Regions from separate parts of the Streptomyces sp. NPDC030222 genome, predicted to be linked through region 2. Evidence: predicted binding sites of a transcription regulator. Region 2 holds the regulator's gene; each other region holds the start of a gene.
The links. Region 2 encodes HrcA, which represses chaperone genes, less so after heat shock. Its sites were predicted from a motif close to TTNGCACTCNGNNNNNCNGAGTGCNAA; they were not measured.

Region 1: a site for HrcA is predicted at 1,953-1,979, ahead of groL (chaperonin GroEL). Genes of this name have one in related genera too.
Region 3: a site for HrcA is predicted at 2,676-2,702, ahead of groES (co-chaperone GroES). Genes of this name have one in related genera too.

What each region holds. Positions count from the first base shown of each region.
Region 1 covers NZ_JBVICA010000018.1:112,153-118,326, forward strand. Annotated here, with positions in the region: gene thrC (threonine synthase) at 1-941, shown strand, start outside; gene ACZ4Z5_RS24405 (ubiquitin-like small modifier protein 1) at 938-1,216, shown strand; gene ACZ4Z5_RS24410 (cold-shock protein) at 1,644-1,847, shown strand; gene groL (chaperonin GroEL) at 2,170-3,792, shown strand; gene ACZ4Z5_RS24420 (amidase domain-containing protein) at 4,075-5,214, shown strand; gene ACZ4Z5_RS24425 (DUF4360 domain-containing protein) at 5,577-6,174, shown strand, end outside.
Region 2 covers NZ_JBVICA010000020.1:142,595-148,768, forward strand. Annotated here, with positions in the region: gene ACZ4Z5_RS26070 (nitronate monooxygenase) at 1-285, opposite strand, end outside; gene dnaJ (molecular chaperone DnaJ) at 407-1,543, opposite strand; gene hrcA (heat-inducible transcriptional repressor HrcA) at 1,544-2,560, opposite strand; gene ACZ4Z5_RS26085 (MBL fold metallo-hydrolase) at 2,753-3,475, shown strand; gene ACZ4Z5_RS26090 (DUF3097 domain-containing protein) at 3,486-4,298, shown strand; gene hemW (radical SAM family heme chaperone HemW) at 4,718-5,950, opposite strand; gene ACZ4Z5_RS26100 (SpoIIE family protein phosphatase) at 6,054-6,174, opposite strand, start outside.
Region 3 covers NZ_JBVICA010000015.1:6,116-12,289, reverse strand. Annotated here, with positions in the region: gene ACZ4Z5_RS21535 (ester cyclase) at 1-356, shown strand, start outside; gene groL (chaperonin GroEL) at 500-2,122, opposite strand; gene groES (co-chaperone GroES) at 2,220-2,528, opposite strand; gene ACZ4Z5_RS21520 (polysaccharide deacetylase family protein) at 3,102-4,133, opposite strand; gene ACZ4Z5_RS21515 (THUMP-like domain-containing protein) at 4,224-5,423, shown strand; gene ACZ4Z5_RS21510 (hypothetical protein) at 5,344-6,033, opposite strand.

The DNA of each region.
Region 1 (6,174 bases), on a different contig from region 2:
AGGACGACTCCGGGAACCCGACGCACTCCTTCAAGGACCGTGTGGTCGCGATCGCCGTCGAGGCCGCCCGCGCCTTCGGCTTCACCACGCTCTCCTGCTCCTCCACCGGCAACCTCGCCGGCGCGGTGGGCGCCGCGGCCGCCCGGGCCGGCTTCAGGTCCTGCGTGTTCATCCCGCACGACCTGGAGCAGGGCAAGGTCGTGATGGCCGCGGTCTACGGCGGCGAGCTCGTCGGCATCGAGGGCAACTACGACGACGTGAACCGCTTCTGCTCGGAGCTGATCGGCGACCCGGCCGGCGAGGGTTGGGGCTTCGTCAACGTGAACCTCCGCCCCTACTACGGAGAGGGCTCCAAGACCCTCGCGTACGAGATCTGCGAGCAGCTCGGCTGGCGGCTGCCCGACCAGATCGTCATCCCGGTCGCGTCCGGCTCCCAGCTGACGAAGATCGACAAGGGTCTCCAGGAGCTGATCAAGCTGGGCCTGGTGGAGGACCGGCCGTACCGGATCTTCGGCGCGCAGGCCGAGGGCTGCTCCCCGGTGTCGGTGGCCTTCAAGGCCGGCCATGACGTGGTGCGGCCGCAGAAGCCGGACACCATCGCCAAGTCCCTGGCCATCGGCAACCCGGCGGACGGCCCCTACGTGCTGGACATCGCCCGCCGTACCGGCGGCGCCGTCGAGGACGTCACCGACGGGCAGATCGTGGACGCGATCAAGCTGCTGGCCCGTACCGAGGGCATCTTCACCGAGACGGCGGGTGGCGTGACCCTGGGGGTGACCCGGAAGCTGATCGAGGCGGGGGTCCTCGACCCGTCGCTCACCACGGTCGTCGTCAACACCGGTGACGGCCTGAAGACGCTGGACGCGGTGGAACCGACCACCGGTATGTCCGCCGTCATCCGCCCCAACCTGGACTCCTTCCGAGAGGCTGGCCTCGTATGAGCGTCACTGTCCGCATCCCCACCATCCTGCGCACCTACACCGGCGGCCGGGCCGAGGTCCCGGCCGAGGGGGCGACTCTCTCCGAGGTCATCGAGTCCCTGGAGAAGGATCATCAGGGAATTGCCGCGCGCGTCCTGGACGACCAGGGGAAACTGCGCCGCTTCGTGAACGTCTACGTCAATGACGACGACGTGCGTTTCGAACAGGGACTGGAGACCGCGACGCCCGACGGCGCCAACGTGTCGATCATTCCGGCGGTGGCCGGCGGCTGCTGAGCCACCGTCCGGTGCCGTCCCGATGACTGCGCAGAGTCATCGGAATTGCCCCCTCCGCGAGAGAAGCGGAGGGGGCAATTCTGTAGGGTTGGCCGCGATAGAGTGAGGGAAGCCGGGTTCTCCGGCCATAAGAAGGCGCTCAAGAAGACGCCCAAGATGCCGCCTTGATGGCGAGGCGAATTGCCGGTTGGGCCCCGTTTTGCCCGGCCCGAGTTGCCCCGGAACATCCAGAAATTCACGGAATTCTCCCTTCCGTCGCACGCAGATTTCTCGTCCGATTGACCTGTTGCAGACGGCAGTTGGACAGATACATTCAGGCGCGGTCGACGCTGTTCCGGCAGCACGCCCCCTCGTGTCCGGGGGGGAGGTCTGACCCGGGTCCGCGAAGTGCGGTCCTGTGCAAGGGCCAGTAATAGGGGAGTTAGGCATGGCTCAGGGCACCGTCAAGTGGTTCAACGCGGAGAAGGGGTACGGCTTCATCGCGGTCGACGGTGGTGCGGATGTTTTCGTCCACTACAGCGCGATCCAGATGGACGGGTACCGCACCCTTGAAGAGGGCCAGCGGGTCGAATTCGAGATCTCGCAGGGTCAGAAGGGGCCGCAGGCGGACATGGTCCGCGTAGCCGGCTGAGAAGCGCCGACTGACTGCAGCAACGTGTCGGAGGGCCCGTACCCACAGTGGGTGCGGGCCCTTCGGCGTACGGTCGCGTCCGAGGGGCCCGGGTTGCGAGAGCCGCTTGCACTCTCCTAGTGCGAGTGCTAATCATTGGCGTTAGCACTCTGCAGGTGAGAGTGACAGACGAAGGACCGGGTCGGTGAGGCCCGCGGTCGTGTGGGGCAAGGAACCGCACGGCATGCAGGCCGTCCGTCGCGGGCGCCAGCGCGGTCCGGAGCAATCCTCCCCCGTCGCCACGGCACGGGGAGACATCCCAAGTCCGGGAGGACCACTTCACATGGCCAAGATCATCGCGTTCGACGAGGAGGCACGGCGCGGTCTCGAGCGCGGGATGAACCAGCTCGCCGACGCCGTCAAGGTCACCCTTGGCCCCAAGGGCCGCAACGTCGTCCTCGAGAAGAAGTGGGGCGCCCCCACGATCACCAACGATGGTGTGTCCATCGCCAAGGAGATCGAGCTCGAGGACCCGTACGAGAAGATCGGCGCCGAGCTGGTCAAGGAAGTCGCGAAGAAGACGGACGACGTCGCCGGTGACGGCACGACGACCGCGACCGTCCTGGCCCAGGCCCTGGTCCGCGAGGGCCTGCGCAACGTGGCCGCCGGCGCCAACCCGATGGCTCTGAAGCGCGGTATCGAGAAGGCCGTCGAGGCCGTCTCCGCCGCCCTGCTCGAGCAGGCCAAGGACGTGGAGACCAAGGAGCAGATCGCCTCCACCGCCTCCATCTCCGCCGCCGACACCCAGATCGGCGAGCTCATCGCCGAGGCCATGGACAAGGTCGGCAAGGAAGGCGTCATCACCGTCGAGGAGTCCAACACCTTCGGTCTGGAGCTGGAGCTCACCGAGGGCATGCGCTTCGACAAGGGCTACATCTCGGCGTACTTCGCGACCGACATGGAGCGCATGGAGGCCGTCCTCGAGGACCCCTACATCCTCATCGTCAACTCCAAGGTCAGCAACGTGAAGGACCTCCTTCCGCTGCTGGAGAAGGTCATGCAGTCCGGCAAGCCGCTGCTGATCATCGCCGAGGACGTCGAGGGCGAGGCCCTGTCGACCCTGGTCGTCAACAAGATCCGCGGCACCTTCAAGTCCGTCGCCGTCAAGGCCCCGGGCTTCGGCGACCGCCGCAAGGCCATGCTCGGCGACATCGCCATCCTCACCGGTGGCACGGTCATCTCCGAGGAGGTCGGCCTCAAGCTGGAGAACGCCGGCCTGGACCTGCTGGGCCGCGCCCGCAAGGTCGTCATCACCAAGGACGAGACCACCATCGTCGACGGTGCCGGTGACAGCGAGCAGGTCGCGGGCCGTGTGAACCAGATCCGCGCCGAGATCGAGAACTCCGACTCGGACTACGACCGCGAGAAGCTCCAGGAGCGCCTCGCGAAGCTGGCCGGCGGCGTGGCCGTCATCAAGGCCGGCGCCGCCACCGAGGTGGAGCTCAAGGAGCGCAAGCACCGCATCGAGGACGCCGTCCGCAACGCGAAGGCCGCCGTCGAGGAGGGCATCGTCGCCGGTGGTGGCGTGGCCCTGCTCCAGGCCTCCCAGGTCTTCGAGAAGCTGGAGCTCGACGGCGACGAGGCCACCGGTGCCAACGCCGTGAAGCTGGCCCTGGAGGCCCCGCTCAAGCAGATCGCCGTCAACGGTGGTCTCGAGGGCGGCGTCGTCGTGGAGAAGGTCCGCAACCTGGCCGTCGGCCACGGCCTGAACGCCGCGACCGGCGAGTACGTCGACATGATCGCCGAGGGCATCATCGACCCGGCCAAGGTCACCCGCTCCGCGCTGCAGAACGCCGCGTCGATCGCCGCGCTGTTCCTCACCACCGAGGCCGTCATCGCCGACAAGCCGGAGAAGGCCGCCGCGCCTGCCGGTGGCGGCATGCCGGGCGGTGACATGGACTTCTGATCCGGCCCATCCGGATCGGACACCGTCCATCACACCGAGGGCGGCACTCCGCAAGGGGTGCCGCCCTCGGGCGTTTCCGTGTGCCGACCGCAGAGGCGCGCGAAATCGGCTGCCTCGCAGGGGGTTTGGGATCCCGGAGTCCGAACGCGGAGGTATTGACTCCGGGGTCAATTCACAAACTCGTCACGACTCCCCCATAAAACCCGAGTTCATGCGAGGATTCCCTCCCCCCGGTCCGTCCGGGACCGGGTGACAAGGGGATGCATAGTGAAGCAAAAGACCTTGAGAGTCACCGTCGGGGCGGCGGCGGCCGTCGCCCTGTCCGCGGTGCTCCTGCCGATCGCGGCCGGTGACGCGACGGGCAACATAGCGGGGGAAGCAGCCGAGAAGTCCACGGTGGACGCCACGACGAGGGATTCCTTCGGACGTCTCGCCCAGGCGGTCCTGACACAGCGCACGGCGGCCGTCGTCGAGACCGGGCAGGCGCGCAAGGCTCCGCTGCGCGAGAGGAAGATGGGCCTCTCGTCCAGGGTCTCCCGCGCCGAGGACTCCGGTCTGTCGGAGCTCCAGGCCCGCAAGTCGCGGCTCTCCGCCCTGGGTGAGGCGTACACCAAGTCCGACACCCAGACCGCCGTGGACCGGGTCAAGGTCAACGGCCGGCACATCACCGTCCAGCTCACCGAGACCACGACGCTCACGTACAAGAGGATCCGTGGCGACGAGCCCACGACGACCGGCTTCACCGCCCACCACGAGGTGAACTTCCTGAGGTCGGCGAAGGGCTCGTGGGAGCTGACGAACATCAAGTCCAAGGACGACGGCCCGGGGGCCATCAACCAGCCCAACCCGAAGCCGCCGGTGAAGATGACCGCGGGCAGCCACCCCAGCGCTCAGCGCGCCTCCACCTCGTGGCCCGCCCCGCGGAACAGCAAGACCCAGGGAACCTCCGGTTACGACTACCGGGCCATGGCCGCCTACGCGGAGAAGTACTGGCGGAACTACAACCCGGCCTACCGCAAGTTCAACGACCAGGGCGGCGACTGCACCAACTTCGTCAGCCAGGCGCTGAAGGCGGGCGGCTGGAAGCACGACACAGGCCGCTTCGACGACTACACCAACTGGTGGTACGACACGTCCCTCGGACAGACGAACTCGTGGGTCGGGGCCGACGACTGGTCGTGGTTCACGCTGTACTCCAAGCGGGCGACCAACCTGGACAACGTCTACCAGCTGGGCATCGGCGACGTCCTGCAGATGGACTTCGACAAGGACGGGTCGAAGGACCACACCATGATGACCACGTACCGGAGCAGGTACGGCGTTCCGTACCTCACGTACCACTCGACCAACACGTACCGGAAGTCGGTCGCGAGCATCATCGCGTCCTACCCGAACGCCGCGTACTACGCCTACCGTACCTGACGGTACGCCACGGCGGTCCGCCCGGCCCCTGATGGGCCGGGCGGACCGCCGTCGTGCGTACGGGCCCGGCCGCGGCGCCGGCCCGGCGCCGCCGTCACGGAATGGCCGGAGATCGCCCTATCGAGCCGGCCGTGCGCGTCCATACCATTCGATCGCTCCCGGCGGCCGGAAGCCGGAGAAATGGTTGACGCGTACACGACATTGTCCGGATCGATCCACCGTTCGACCGCTCCACCGATCCGACGATCCACCGGTCCGCGGTGGTCGACGGATCCCTCCCACGCCTTCGGTCTGTGACGGCCCCCGCGTTCGCGGGCGGCCGCACCCCCCATCCCCAACCCATGTGCACGGATTGGAGAACCATGGCTGGTGGACTGTTCCTGAGCGGCGCCGTCGCCGCTCTCGTCGGCTCCCTAGTTCCCGCGAGCGTCCCCACGGCGATCACCGACCCGCCCCCGGACAAGATCGTGATCGAGATCGCCACGGTCAACGGCTCCGGCTGTCCCGCCGGCACGGCGGCGGTGGCCGTGTCGCCCGACAACACGGCGTTCACCGTGACCTACAGCAACTACCTCGCCCAGGTGGGCGGCAACTCCGACCCCACCGCGTTCCGCAAGAACTGCCAGCTCAACCTCGTGGTGCACGTGCCGCAGGGCTTCACCTACGCGATCGCCGCCGCGGACTACCGCGGTTTCGCCTCCCTCCAGCCCGGCGCGAGCGCCACGCAGAAGGCCTCGTACTACTTCCAGGGCTCGCCGAACAACGCCGTCCGCACCCACACGTACCGCGGTGCCTACAACGACAGCTGGCAGGCGACGGACACCACCGACTGGGCGCAGCTCGTCTGGGCCCCCTGCGGTGTGAAGCGGAACTTCAACATCAACACCGAGCTGCGGGTCAACGCCGGTACCTCGAACCCGTCCAAGGTCAGCTTCATGGCGATGGACTCCACCGACGGCG
Region 2 (6,174 bases):
CCAGGTGGACTCACTCGTGAGCTGCTGCCGGTACACGTCGACCTCGGCGGGGTCGGGGCTCTCCTGCTGCGGCATGAACAGGTTGACCCCGAACGGCCGCGAGGTGAGCCCGCGGAGCTGCCGCATCTCCTCGAACATGCCGTCCGCGGTCTTGTACCCGGCGGCGAGGAACCCGAGTCCCCCGGCCTCGCACACCGCAGCGGCGAGCTTCGGACACGAGGCCCCGCCCGCCATCGGCGCCTGCCAGATGGGGCGCCGGGACAGACCGGAGAACGGGAGAACCATGAACGCATCGTGTCATGGGACGGTCCCCCACGGTGTCGCCGGGGCGCCGCCGGCCCCTCAGGGACCGGGGCGCCGTCGGCCACGGCAGCGCGTGCGGCGCACGGGCGGCGGACGCAGTCCGTCAGCGGCCGTTGAACGCGTCCTTCAGACGGCTGAAGAGGCCCTGCTGTCCCGGCTGGAACTGCCCCATGGGCCGCTCCTCGCCACGCAACTTCGCCAGCTGCCGGAGGAGCTCCTCCTGCTGCGGATCGAGCTTCGTCGGCGTCTGCACCTCGACGTGGACGATCAGGTCGCCCCGCCCGCCGCCGCGCAGATGCGTGACGCCCCGACCGTGCAGCGGAATCGACTGCCCGGACTGCGTGCCCGGACGGATGTCGACCTCGTCCCTGCCGTCGAGCGTCTCCAGCGGCACCTTCGTGCCCAGCGCCGCCGCCGTCATGGGGATGGTGACCGTGCAGTGCAGGTCGTCGCCGCGCCGCTGGAAGACGGGGTGCGGCAGCTCGTGGATCTCCACGTACAGGTCGCCGGCCGGACCGCCGCCGGGGCCGACCTCGCCCTCGCCGGCGAGCTGGATGCGCGTGCCGTTGTCGACACCCGCCGGGATCTTCACGGTGAGGGTGCGGCGGGACCGGACCCGCCCGTCACCGGCGCACTCCGGGCACGGAGTCGGCACGACCGTGCCGAAGCCCTGGCACTGGGGGCACGGACGCGAGGTCATGACCTGGCCCAGGAAGGACCGCGTGACCTGGGAGACCTCACCGCGGCCGCGGCACATGTCGCAGGTCTGCGCCGACGTACCCGGCGCGGCGCCCTCACCCGAGCAGGTGGTGCAGACGACCGCGGTGTCGACCTGGATGTCCTTGGTCGTACCGAAGGCCGCCTCGTTGAGCTCGATCTCCAGGCGGATCATGGCGTCCTGGCCGCGCCGGGTCCGCGACCGCGGGCCGCGCTGCGACGCCGTGCCGAAGAACGCGTCCATGATGTCGGAGAAGTTGCCGAAGCCACCCGCGCCGAAGCCTCCGGCACCGCCGCCGCCGGAGGACGAGAGCGGGTCGCCGCCGAGGTCGTAGACCTGCTTCTTCTGCGGGTCCGACAGCACCTCGTAGGCGGCGTTGATCTCCTTGAAGCGCTCCTGCGTCTTCGGATCGGGATTCACGTCCGGGTGGAGCTCGCGGGCCAGCCGGCGGAACGCCTTCTTGATCTCGTCCTGCGAGGCGTCACGCCGCACACCCAGGACCGCGTAGTAGTCCGTTGCCACTTACGACTCCGCCAGGATCTGTCCGACGTAACGTGCCACTGCGCGTACCGCTCCCATCGTTCCGGGGTAATCCATGCGGGTCGGTCCGACCACGCCGAGTTTGGCGACCGCCTCGCCGCCCGAACCGTAGCCGACCGAGACGACGGACGTGGAGTTGAGCCCCTCGTGGGCGATCTCGTGCCCGATGCGCACGGTCATTCCGGTGTCCTTGGTCTCGCCGAGGAGCTTGAGGAGCACGACCTGCTCCTCGAGCGCCTCCAGCACCGGGCGGATGGTCAGCGGGAAGTCATGTGCGAAGCGGGTGAGATTGGCGGTGCCGCCGATCATCAGCCGCTCCTCGGTCTCCTCGACCAGGGTCTCGAGCAGAGTCGACAGCACCGTGGAGACGGTGCCTCGGTCGTCCGCCTCGAACGACTCGGGAAGGTCCTGCACCAGCTGCGGCACGTCCGAGAAACGGCGTCCCACGACCCGGCTGTTCAGCCGGGCCCGCAGGTCCGCGAGCGAGGTCTCGCCGAACGGGGCGGGGCAGTCCACGTGCCGCTGCTCGACCCGGCCGGTGTCCGTGATCAGCACGAGCATCAGCCGCGCGGGGGCCAGCGCCAGCAACTCGACGTGCCGCACCGTCGAACGGCTCAGCGAGGGGTACTGCACGACCGCGACCTGACGGGTCAGCTGCGCCAGCAGCCGGACCGTCCGCGCCACCACGTCGTCCAGGTCGACGGCGCCCTCCAGGAAGTTGTGGATCGCACGCCGCTCCGGCGACGACAGCGGCTTGACGCCGGCGAGCTTGTCGACGAACAGCCGGTAGCCCTTGTCGGTCGGGATGCGCCCGGCGCTGGTGTGCGGCTGGGCGATGAAGCCCTCTTCCTCCAGCACCGCCATGTCGTTGCGGACGGTTGCCGGGGACACGCCGAGGGCGTGCCGCTCGGTGAGCGCCTTGGAACCCACCGGCTCCTCGGTGCCGACGTAGTCCTGGACGATGGCGCGCAGCACCTCGAGCCGACGTTCGCTGAGCATGGCGCACACCTCCAGTGGTCTTCCCGGCGTCTGCTGTTCCCCGGTCGGGTCCTGGCACTCGGTCCGTTCGAGTGCCAGCCTTCCCGGGCCAGTGTACGGCCGTGAGGTACACCCGTAGCAAGGGCGGACCCTGCACGCTACCGCGCGACGCCGTCCGGCGACGACGCCGGTCATTGCCGATAGCGTCGCCGTATGGAGCCACGTTGGGAAGACTTCGGGTGGGAGCGGCTGGCTCCCGGGGTGGGGCGCCGGCGGCTGCCGCACTGGGACGCCACAGCCGGGCTCGTCGCCGGCGCGGACGCACTGCTCCTCTACGACACGGGGGCCTGCCTTCGTGAGGGCGCAGAACTGCGCTCCCAGGCGGAGGGCCTGTTCGGCCGGGGCGTGACGCATATCGCACTCAGCCACCCCCACTTCGATCATGTGCTCGGCACCGCGGCGTTCCCGGGCGCAGAGGTGTATGCGGCGGTCGGGACCCGCGATCTCCTCCCGCTCTCCCGGAAGGAGTTGCGCGACGACGCGGTGCGGCACGGCCTGGACCCCGCCGAGGCCGCGGAGGCGGCGGCGCTGCTCGCGGCGCCGCACCACCAGGTCAGCGGCGAGTGGACGCTCGACCTGGGACCCGACCGCCAGGTCCTGCTGGCGAACCTCGGCCCCGGGCACACGGGGCACGACCTCGCGCTGTTCGTGCCCGGCGAGCGCGAGGTCGTCTTCTGCGGCGATCTGGTCGAAGAGTCGGGCGATCCCCAGGCCGGCTCCGACGCGGTCCCCGCCCGCTGGCCCGGGGCACTGGACCGGCTGCTCGCCCTGGGCGGCGAGGACGCGGTGTACGTGCCGGGGCACGGCGCCGTGGTCGACGCGGCGTTCGTACGCGCCCAACGCGATGAACTGGCCCGGCGGTTCGGCGTGTCGTAGCGTCTGCCGAATGCGCCACTACAGCCCGGACCTGACGCCCCCGTGGAAGCGGCAGGCCCCCGCACCCGAGATCCCGGCAGAGCCCGACCTGGTCGTGGAGGAGGCCGCCACGGGCTTCTGCGGCGCGGTGATCCGCTGCGAGGCGGGGGCCGTGACGCTGGAGGACCGCTTCGGCAAGCACCGGGTGTTCCCGCTGGAGCCGCGCGGCTTCCTGCTGGAAGGGAAAGTCGTCACGCTCGTCAGGCCCTCCCGTGGCGCTCCGGCCGGGCCGGGGAGGACGGCCTCCGGCTCGGTCGCCGTCCCCGGCGCCCGCGCCCGGGTCGCCCGGGCCGGCCGGATCTACGTGGAGGGCCGCCACGACGCGGAACTCGTCGAGAAGGTGTGGGGCGACGACCTCCGCGTCGAAGGCGTGGTCGTCGAGTACCTGGGAGGCGTGGACGACCTCCCGGCGATCGTCGCGGAGTTCGCCCCCGGCCCGGACGCCCGCCTCGGCGTCCTCGTCGACCACCTCGTGCCCGGCTCGAAGGAGTCCCGGATCGCCGCCCAGGTGTCCGGCGACGACGTCCTGGTCGTGGGACACCCGTACGTGGACGTGTGGCAGGCGGTGAAACCGTCCGCGCTGGGCATCCCCGCCTGGCCGTCGGTCCCGCGCGGCCAGGACTGGAAACGCGGTGTGTGCGCGGCCCTCGGCTGGCCCGACGACACGGGCGCGGCATGGCGGCACATCCTGTCCAGGGTGCACTCCTGGAAGGACCTGGAGCCGGAACTGCTGGGCAGGGTCGAGGAACTGATCGACCACGTGACGGCCGGGGGCGACACCTGACGGGGCGGACCTTCGGCCGACGGTCACGGCGGGCGCCGACGCCGGGCAGCCGACGGGCAGGCGGTCCGGCGGCGCGTGGCCGGGTGGCGCGTGGCCAGGTGGCGCGTGCGGGCGGTCCGGTGGCGCCGGTGGCTGACCGGAGCAGCGGTGGGTGACCGGGCCATGGCGGGCACGCTGCCGACGGCCGACCACCCCAATGGCATCGCGACCAGACGGCCGGTCGGAGCCGGGCACACACCCGGGCAGCGGACCGCACACGACACGGCACCCCCTCGACATACTCGCCGAAAGGCCCAGGAAGGCCGAGGGCCGCTCCGCACGCGGTGACCGGCCTCGCCGGGCGACCACGCCGTCAGCGGGGCCAGGTCATCGGCGGGTGACCGGTCAGCGCGGTGCGCGACGAGCGCATCGGCCGACGGTCAGTCCACCAGGTCGCGGACCACCGCGTCGGCGAGCAGCCGTCCGCGCAGGGTCAGGACGGCGCGCCCGGCCTCGTACGGACCGGGTTCCAGGAGCCCGTCCGCCAGCGCGCGCTCCGCCGCCGCTCGTCCGGCCGGCCGGAGGACGTCCAGGTCGCAGCCTTCCTCCAGCCGCAGTTCCAGCAGGATCCGTTCGACCCGCCGGTCCTCCGCCGACAGGACCTCGCGCCCGGCACCGGGCGAGCGGCCTTCCGCCAGCGCGGCCGCGTACGCGCCCGGGTGCTTCACGTTCCACCAGCGCACCCCGCCGACGTGGCTGTGCGCTCCGGGGCCCGCGCCCCACCAGTCCGCGCCGCGCCAGTACAGCTCGTTGTGGAGGCAGCGTCCGGCCTCGGAGGTGGCCCAGTTCGACACCTCGTACCAGCGGTAGCCGGCCGCCGAGAGCCGGTCCTCCGCGATCAGGTACCGGTCGGCGTGCACGTCGTCGTCGGTCATCGGGACCTCGCCGCGGCGGATGCGGCGGGCGAGCCGGGTGCCCTCTTCGACGATCAGCGCGTAGGCGCTGACGTGGTCGGGTCCCGCGCCGATCGCGGCGTCGAGGGAGGCGCGCCAGTCGTCGTCGCTCTCGCCGGGCGTCCCGTAGATCAAGTCGAGGTTGACGTGGTCGAAGCCCGCGGCCCGTGCCTCGCCCACGCACGCCTCGGGACGGCCGGGGGTGTGCGTGCGGTCGAGCACCTTCAGCACGTGCTGCCTGGCGCTCTGCATGCCGAAGGAGATCCGGTTGAACCCGCCCGTCCGCAGCTCCTCCAGGTAGCGCGGGTCCACCGATTCCGGATTGGCCTCCGTGGTGATCTCGGCGTCCTCCGCGAGCCCGAACTCGTCGCGGATCGCGCCGAGCATCCGTACCAGGTCCCCCGCGGCGAGTAGCGTCGGCGTGCCGCCGCCGACGAACACGGTCCGCACCTCGCGCGGATCGTCCCCGAGGACCTTGCGGGCGAGCCGCACCTCGTCGATCAGTGTGTCGGCGTAGTTGTCGCGGGAGGCGAGCGCCCCGCCGGAGCCGCGCAGCTCGGTCGCCGTGTACGTGTTGAAGTCGCAGTAGCCGCAGCGCGTGGCGCAGTACGGCACGTGCACGTAGAAGCCGAGCGGCCGCTCCCCCGCACCCTCCAGGGCATGCGACGGCAGCGTCCCGTCGTCGGGCACGGGCTCACCATCGGGGAGTACGGAAGGCATGCCCCCATTGTCCCGTACCGGCGGCGGTGCCTCCGGCCCGTCCGGCAGTGCTGCCCGATCGGTGCCCGCTCGCCCGGGCGCCCGCGGGCCGCCATCCGGCGCGCTATCCGGCCCGGAGGACGAGCAGCGCGAGGTCGTCGTCGGGCGGCGTGTCCGCGAAGTCGTGCACGGCCGTGCGGATGCGGTCCGCGACCTCCTGCGCGTTCAGCCCGGCGCAGCCGGAC
Region 3 (6,174 bases), on a different contig from region 2:
ATCTGTCCACGCTCGACCAGGTCTTCGCCGAGGACTACCACGACCACGATCCGAGCAAGGAGCCGGACTCCATCGGCATGGACACGATGCGCCAGGAGATAGAGACGTGGCGCAAGGGGTTCGACTTCAGGTTCGACATCGAGGAACAGATAGCCGAGGGTGACCGGGTCTGCACCCGCTGGAACTGGCACGGCACGCACCACGGCGAGTTCATGGGCATACCCGCGAGCGGAAAGCAGGTGTCCATGAGCGGGACGACCGTCTTCCGCTGCCGTGACGACGGCAGGATCGCCGAAGGGTGGTGGCAGTACGACCGGCTCGGCCTGATGGGTCAGCTCGGAGCCCTGGAAATGTGACGTCCGCTCGGGCTGCCGGGGCGGGGCGGCGGACTCCGAGGCAGCCCGCGCAAGCGGGAAGGCCCCCGTCCCCTGAAAGGGAACGGAGGCCTTCCCGGTGCACTGCGGCGGACGCCCAGTGGCGGATGCCCAGTGGCGGTGGGTCAGTGAGCGTGACCGTGGCCATGGCCGGCGTCCGCGGACTCCTCTTCCTTCTTCTCGACGACCAGGGTCTCGGTCGTGAGCAGCAGGGAGGCGATCGACGCGGCGTTCTCCAGCGCGGAACGGGTCACCTTGACCGGGTCGATGACGCCGGCCTTGACCAGGTCGCCGTACTCGCCGGTCGCGGCGTTGAAGCCCTCGCCCTTGCCGAGCTCGGCGACCTTGGCCGTGATGACGTAGCCCTCCAGGCCGGCGTTCTCGGCGATCCAGCGCAGCGGCTCGACCACGGCGCGGCGGACGACCGCGACACCGGTGGCCTCGTCGCCCTGCTTGTCGAGGTTGCCCTCGAGCACCTTGGAGGCGTGGACCAGCGCGGAGCCACCACCGGAGACGATGCCCTCCTCGACCGCGGCGCGGGTCGCGGAAATGGCGTCCTCCAGACGGTGCTTCTTCTCCTTCAGCTCCACCTCGGTGGCGGCGCCGACCTTGATCACGCACACGCCGCCGGCCAGCTTGGCGAGGCGCTCCTGGAGCTTCTCGCGGTCCCAGTCGGAGTCCGTGGTCTCGATCTCGGCGCGGATCTGCATGACACGACCGCTGACGTCCTCGGACTTGCCACCGCCGTCGACGATGGTGGTGTCGTCCTTGGTGACGGTCACGCGGCGGGCGGTGCCCAGCACGTCCAGGCCGACCTGGTCGAGCTTGAGGCCGACCTCCTCGGCGACGACGGTGCCGCCGGTCAGGGTCGCCATGTCGCCCAGCATCGCCTTGCGGCGGTCACCGAAGCCCGGGGCCTTCACGGCGACGGCGTTGAAGGTGCCACGGATCTTGTTGACGACGAGGGTGGACAGGGCCTCGCCCTCGACGTCCTCGGCGATGATCAGCAGCGGCTTGCTGTTGCCGGACTGGATGACCTTCTCCAGCAGCGGCAGCAGGTCCTGGATGGAGGAGATCTTGCCCTGGTGGATCAGGATGTACGGGTCCTCGAGGACGGCCTCCATACGCTCCTGGTCGGTCACCATGTACGGGGACAGGTAGCCCTTGTCGAAGGCCATGCCCTCAGTGAAGTCCAGCTCCAGACCGAAGGTGTTGGACTCCTCGACGGTGATGACACCGTCCTTGCCGACCTTGTCCATCGCCTCGGCGATGAGCTCGCCGACCTGCTGGTCCTGGGCGGACAGCGCGGCGACGGCGGCGATGTCGGACTTCTCCTCGATCGGCCGCGCGGTGGCGAGCAGGTCGTCGGAGATGGCCTTGACCGCAGCGTCGATGCCCTTCTTCAGGGAGGCCGGGGAGGCGCCGGCGGCGACGTTGCGCAGACCCTCGCGGACCAGCGCCTGGGCCAGCACGGTGGCGGTGGTGGTGCCGTCACCAGCGATGTCGTTGGTCTTGGTCGCCACCTCCTTCACCAGCTGGGCGCCGAGGTTCTCGTACGGGTCGTCGATCTCGACCTCGCGGGCGATCGTGACACCGTCGTTGGTGATGGTCGGGGCGCCGAACTTCTTGTCGATGACGACGTTGCGGCCCTTGGGGCCGATCGTCACCTTGACCGTGTCGGCAAGCTTGTTGACGCCGCGCTCGAGGGCGCGACGGGCGTCCTCGTCGAACTTCAGGATCTTCGCCATGGGCCTGTTTCAATCCTCTCGAACGAACCGCGCCCCTCGCCGCCCGGCAATATCAGCGGGGGCCAGGGGCGCAGCTCAAAGCAAATCTGCTGGTGAATTACTTCTCGATGATCGCGAGAACGTCGCGAGCCGAGAGGACGAGGTACTCCTCGCCGTTGTACTTCACCTCGGTGCCGCCGTACTTGCTGTAGAGCACGATGTCGCCGGTGTTCACGTCGAGCGGCAGACGCTCGCCGTTCTCGAAACGGCCCGGGCCCACGGCCAGGACGACGCCCTCCTGGGGCTTCTCCTTCGCAGTGTCCGGAATGACCAGGCCAGAGGCCGTGGTCTGCTCGGCGTCCAGCGGCTGGACCACGATGCGGTCCTCGAGCGGCTTGATGGCAACCTTGGAGCTGGCGGTCGTCACGATCCGACCTCCCCCTTCGGAGATCTCACGGGGTTAACTGTCTGAGGTGGCGACCAGGTCGATCCGTCGTCGCGGGTGCCGGACCTGCCCGTCGCGTTTGTTGGCACTCTCCTACGGGGAGTGCCAGAGCCGAGACTAGGCCTGTGATTAGCACTCGGTCAAGCGGAGTGCCAATACGGTGCGGCGGACGTTGACGGACGTACGCTTCCTTCCTCCTTCCGAACCCCGGAATCGCCGGCACGACCGGCACCGGGCATCGTCCTCCACGGGGATCCGGCGCCCCGCGGACGAAGCGGACTCACCCGAACCGGACTCGCCCGCAAGGGACTCGGCGGGATCGGGCGGGTGCTATCGGAGTCGGGGAGACGGGCTCCGGCGGAACCGGGCAGAACGGAACGGGCAGAACGGAACGGGCGGAACGGAACGGGCCGAACAGGACCCCGGCCCGCCGAACCGACCCGGCGGGATCGGAACCGGCCCCACCGAGCCGGCCCGGGGCATGAACGGGACCGGGCCCCGAACCGGCCCGGGAGGAGCCGGGCCCGGGCGGGACCCGGCTCGCGCACCCCGGTCTCACACGTAGTCCTCCAGGCGGGCCACGGCGTACCCCTTGGCCGTCACCGTCTTCATCACCTCGCGGATCATGTCGGGCATGCTGCCCTTCCACTCCGCGCGCCCGCGGAAGTGCGTGAGGATGATGTCCCCCGGGTGCAGGTCCTGGTCCGACTCACGCCATTCCATGTGGTCGGGGAACGCCTCCGCCGCCCACAGCGGCACCGCCTTGACGCCGCAGGACTTGGCGGCGCGGAGGGTGTCACGGTTGTAGTTGCCGTACGGCGGCCGGAAGAGCCGGGGCCGCTTCCCGTACTCCTTCTCCATGACGTCCTGCATCCCGCAGATCTCGCGGCGCTGTTCCTCGTAGGAGAGCCCGGGCAGATAGCGGTGGTTGAGCGTGTGGTTGTGCAGCCCCACGCCGCGCTTCTGCATCTCGGCGAAGTAGCCGTAGTCGTGGCGCACCAGGTAGTCGCTCAGGAACGCGCTGTACGGGATGCCCAGTTCGGTCATCATGCGCGGCAGTTCCGGGTCCTTCTCGGCACCGTCGTCGATCGTCAGGAAGACGACCTTCTCCTTGGTCGGCACGGTCGTGAAGACGGGCGGCAGGTCGCCCTGGCCCGTGACCTCGAAGCCCCTGCGCACGGTGATCCGCGGTTTCGCCGCCGGCGGGGGCGGGGCGGCGAGCGGGAACCCGACAAGGCCCCACTTCCCCGCGGCGACCCTGGCGGCCTGCGTGTGCTGCAGACGGTCCGCATAGCCGGCGAGGGCACGGGCGGCAGGAGCCCGGTACGCCTTCCGTGCACTCTGAGCGCCTTGTGCGCCCGCCCCGTCGCCGGAGCCCGTCCGCCCGTCACCGTGCCCGTCACCGGCCGACGACGCCCGACCGGCCGCCCCCTGGCCCGGGGTGTCCCCCGAGCCGCTCGGGCTCCCGGCGAAGCAGCCGGAGCCGAGCGCCGCGAGCAGCAGTGCGGCCGCGACCATCCTGACCGGGGCGGTGCCCCGAAAACCACGGTGCACCCCATTATTTTCCGTTTGTCGTACTAGCTGCATGGCGCTGCATCCTGTCAGCGTCGAGCCCGTACACCGGGCCGACACAACCGCCGGGCGGCGCACATCCACCGACTGGCCCACAATGGGCCGGTGAACGACCTCGACTCCTTCGCCGCACTGCTCACCGAGGAGGGCAGCGCCCTGCTCACCGTCCTGCGCGACCACGACCCCGCGCAGGAACTGGCGACGGCGACGCGGCTGCGCCGCGAGCACCCGGCCGCACTGGTCTCGGCCGCGCTCGGCCAGGCCCGTCTGCGGCAGCGGGCGGCGGCGAAGTTCGGAGCCGAGGACGCGTACCGCATGTACTTCACGCCGAACGGTGTGGAGCAGTCGACCCGCGCCTCCGTCGCCGCGTACCGGGCCGCGCGGTTCGCCGGCCTCGGCGTGCGCAGCGTGGCGGACCTGTGCTCCGGCATCGGCGGTGACGCGATCGCGCTCGCCCGCGCCGGCATCTCGGTGCTCGCCGTGGACCGCGACCCGCTCACGGCCGCCGTGGCGCGCGCCAACGCCGAGGCGCTGGGCCTCACCGGCCTGATCGAGGTGCGGTGCGCGGACGTCACCGGTATCGACACCTCGCCGTACGACGCGGTGTTCGTCGACCCCGCCCGCCGCGGCGGGCGCGGCCGGATCTTCGACCCCGAGGCCTACTCCCCGCCCCTGTCCTGGGCGATCGGCGCGGCCCGCACGGCCCCCCGGGCCGCCTTGAAGATCGCGCCCGGCGTCCCGCACGAGGCCGTACCGGACGACGCCGAGGCCGAGTGGATCTCCGACCACGGCGATGTGAAGGAAGCCGTGCTGTGGTTCGGCACCGACCCCGGCACCGTGCGCGCCACCCTGCTCCCCGGCCCGCACACCCTCACCGGCAGCGGCCTCCCGGACCCCGCCGTGCGCCCCGTCGGCCGCTACCTCTACGAGCCGGACGGCGCCGCCATCCGTGCCCACCTCGTCGCGGACATCGCCGCCACGCTCGACGGCGGCCTGATCGACGCGACGATCGCGTACATCACCTCCGACGAACTGCGCCCCACCCCGTACGCGACGGCTTACGAGATCACCGACCGGCTCCCCTTCAACGTGAAGAGGCTCAAGGCCCTGCTGCGGGAGCGGGAGGTCGGTGTGCTGACCGTGAAGAAGCGGGGCTCGGCGGTCGAACCGGAGGAGCTCCGCCGCAAGGTGAAACCGCAGGGTCCCGGCTCCGCGACGGTCTTCCTCACCCGGGCAGCGGGCGCTCCGACGATGCTGATCGGTCGTCCCGCCCCTGCTCCGTCCCCGGCGACGACGGGCGCGTGACGAGGCCCACCGCCCAGCGGTAGTGCGCGACCGCCTTGGCCGTACCGATGAGGCCGGTGAGCCACAGGACCACGCCCAGGCCGAGGCCGAGGACCACGTCGGCGTAGGTGTCGTCGCCCGGGCGCGCGCCCGCCGTCCACGCGAACGAGACCCACAGTCCCGCGGCGCACAGAAAAACCGACGGCAGCAGCCAGCGCAGGACCGGGCCCGGGGCGCGGTGCCGGGCGTCCGCGACGGGATCGCGGTCCAACGCGGACCACTGGAAGAGGAGTTCACGGATCCTCTTGTCGCGCCGGACGCCCAGCCCGATCGCGAAGGCCACCGGGATCGCCACGGCGATGCCGACGATCAGGATGCCCAGCGCCAGGGTCGCGGTGATCGGGTCGGCGCCCGGCTCGGTCAGTCCCTGAACACCCACGCCGGCACACGCCCAGCCGGCTGCCAACAGCGCCGACCAGCCCCACAGTCCGGCCATTCGGCCGACGCCGAGGACCTTTCCGACCAGCTCGCCGAGGACCGCGTTCCGGTCGGCGAGCATGGCCGCACGGTCAGGCCAGGCACGCAGGTGCACGGGCGGCGGCGGGGGCGGCAAGGACCTACGGTTAGACATGCGTTCGAGGCTATCGCCCGGCCGCACGCCGGCGGCGGACGCCCCGCCCGGCGCCCGCCGGACGCCCGGCTCACGACCCGCTCGACGGCCGCCGGACGCCCAGGCTCACGGCCCGTTCGACGCCCGGTTCACAGCCCGCTC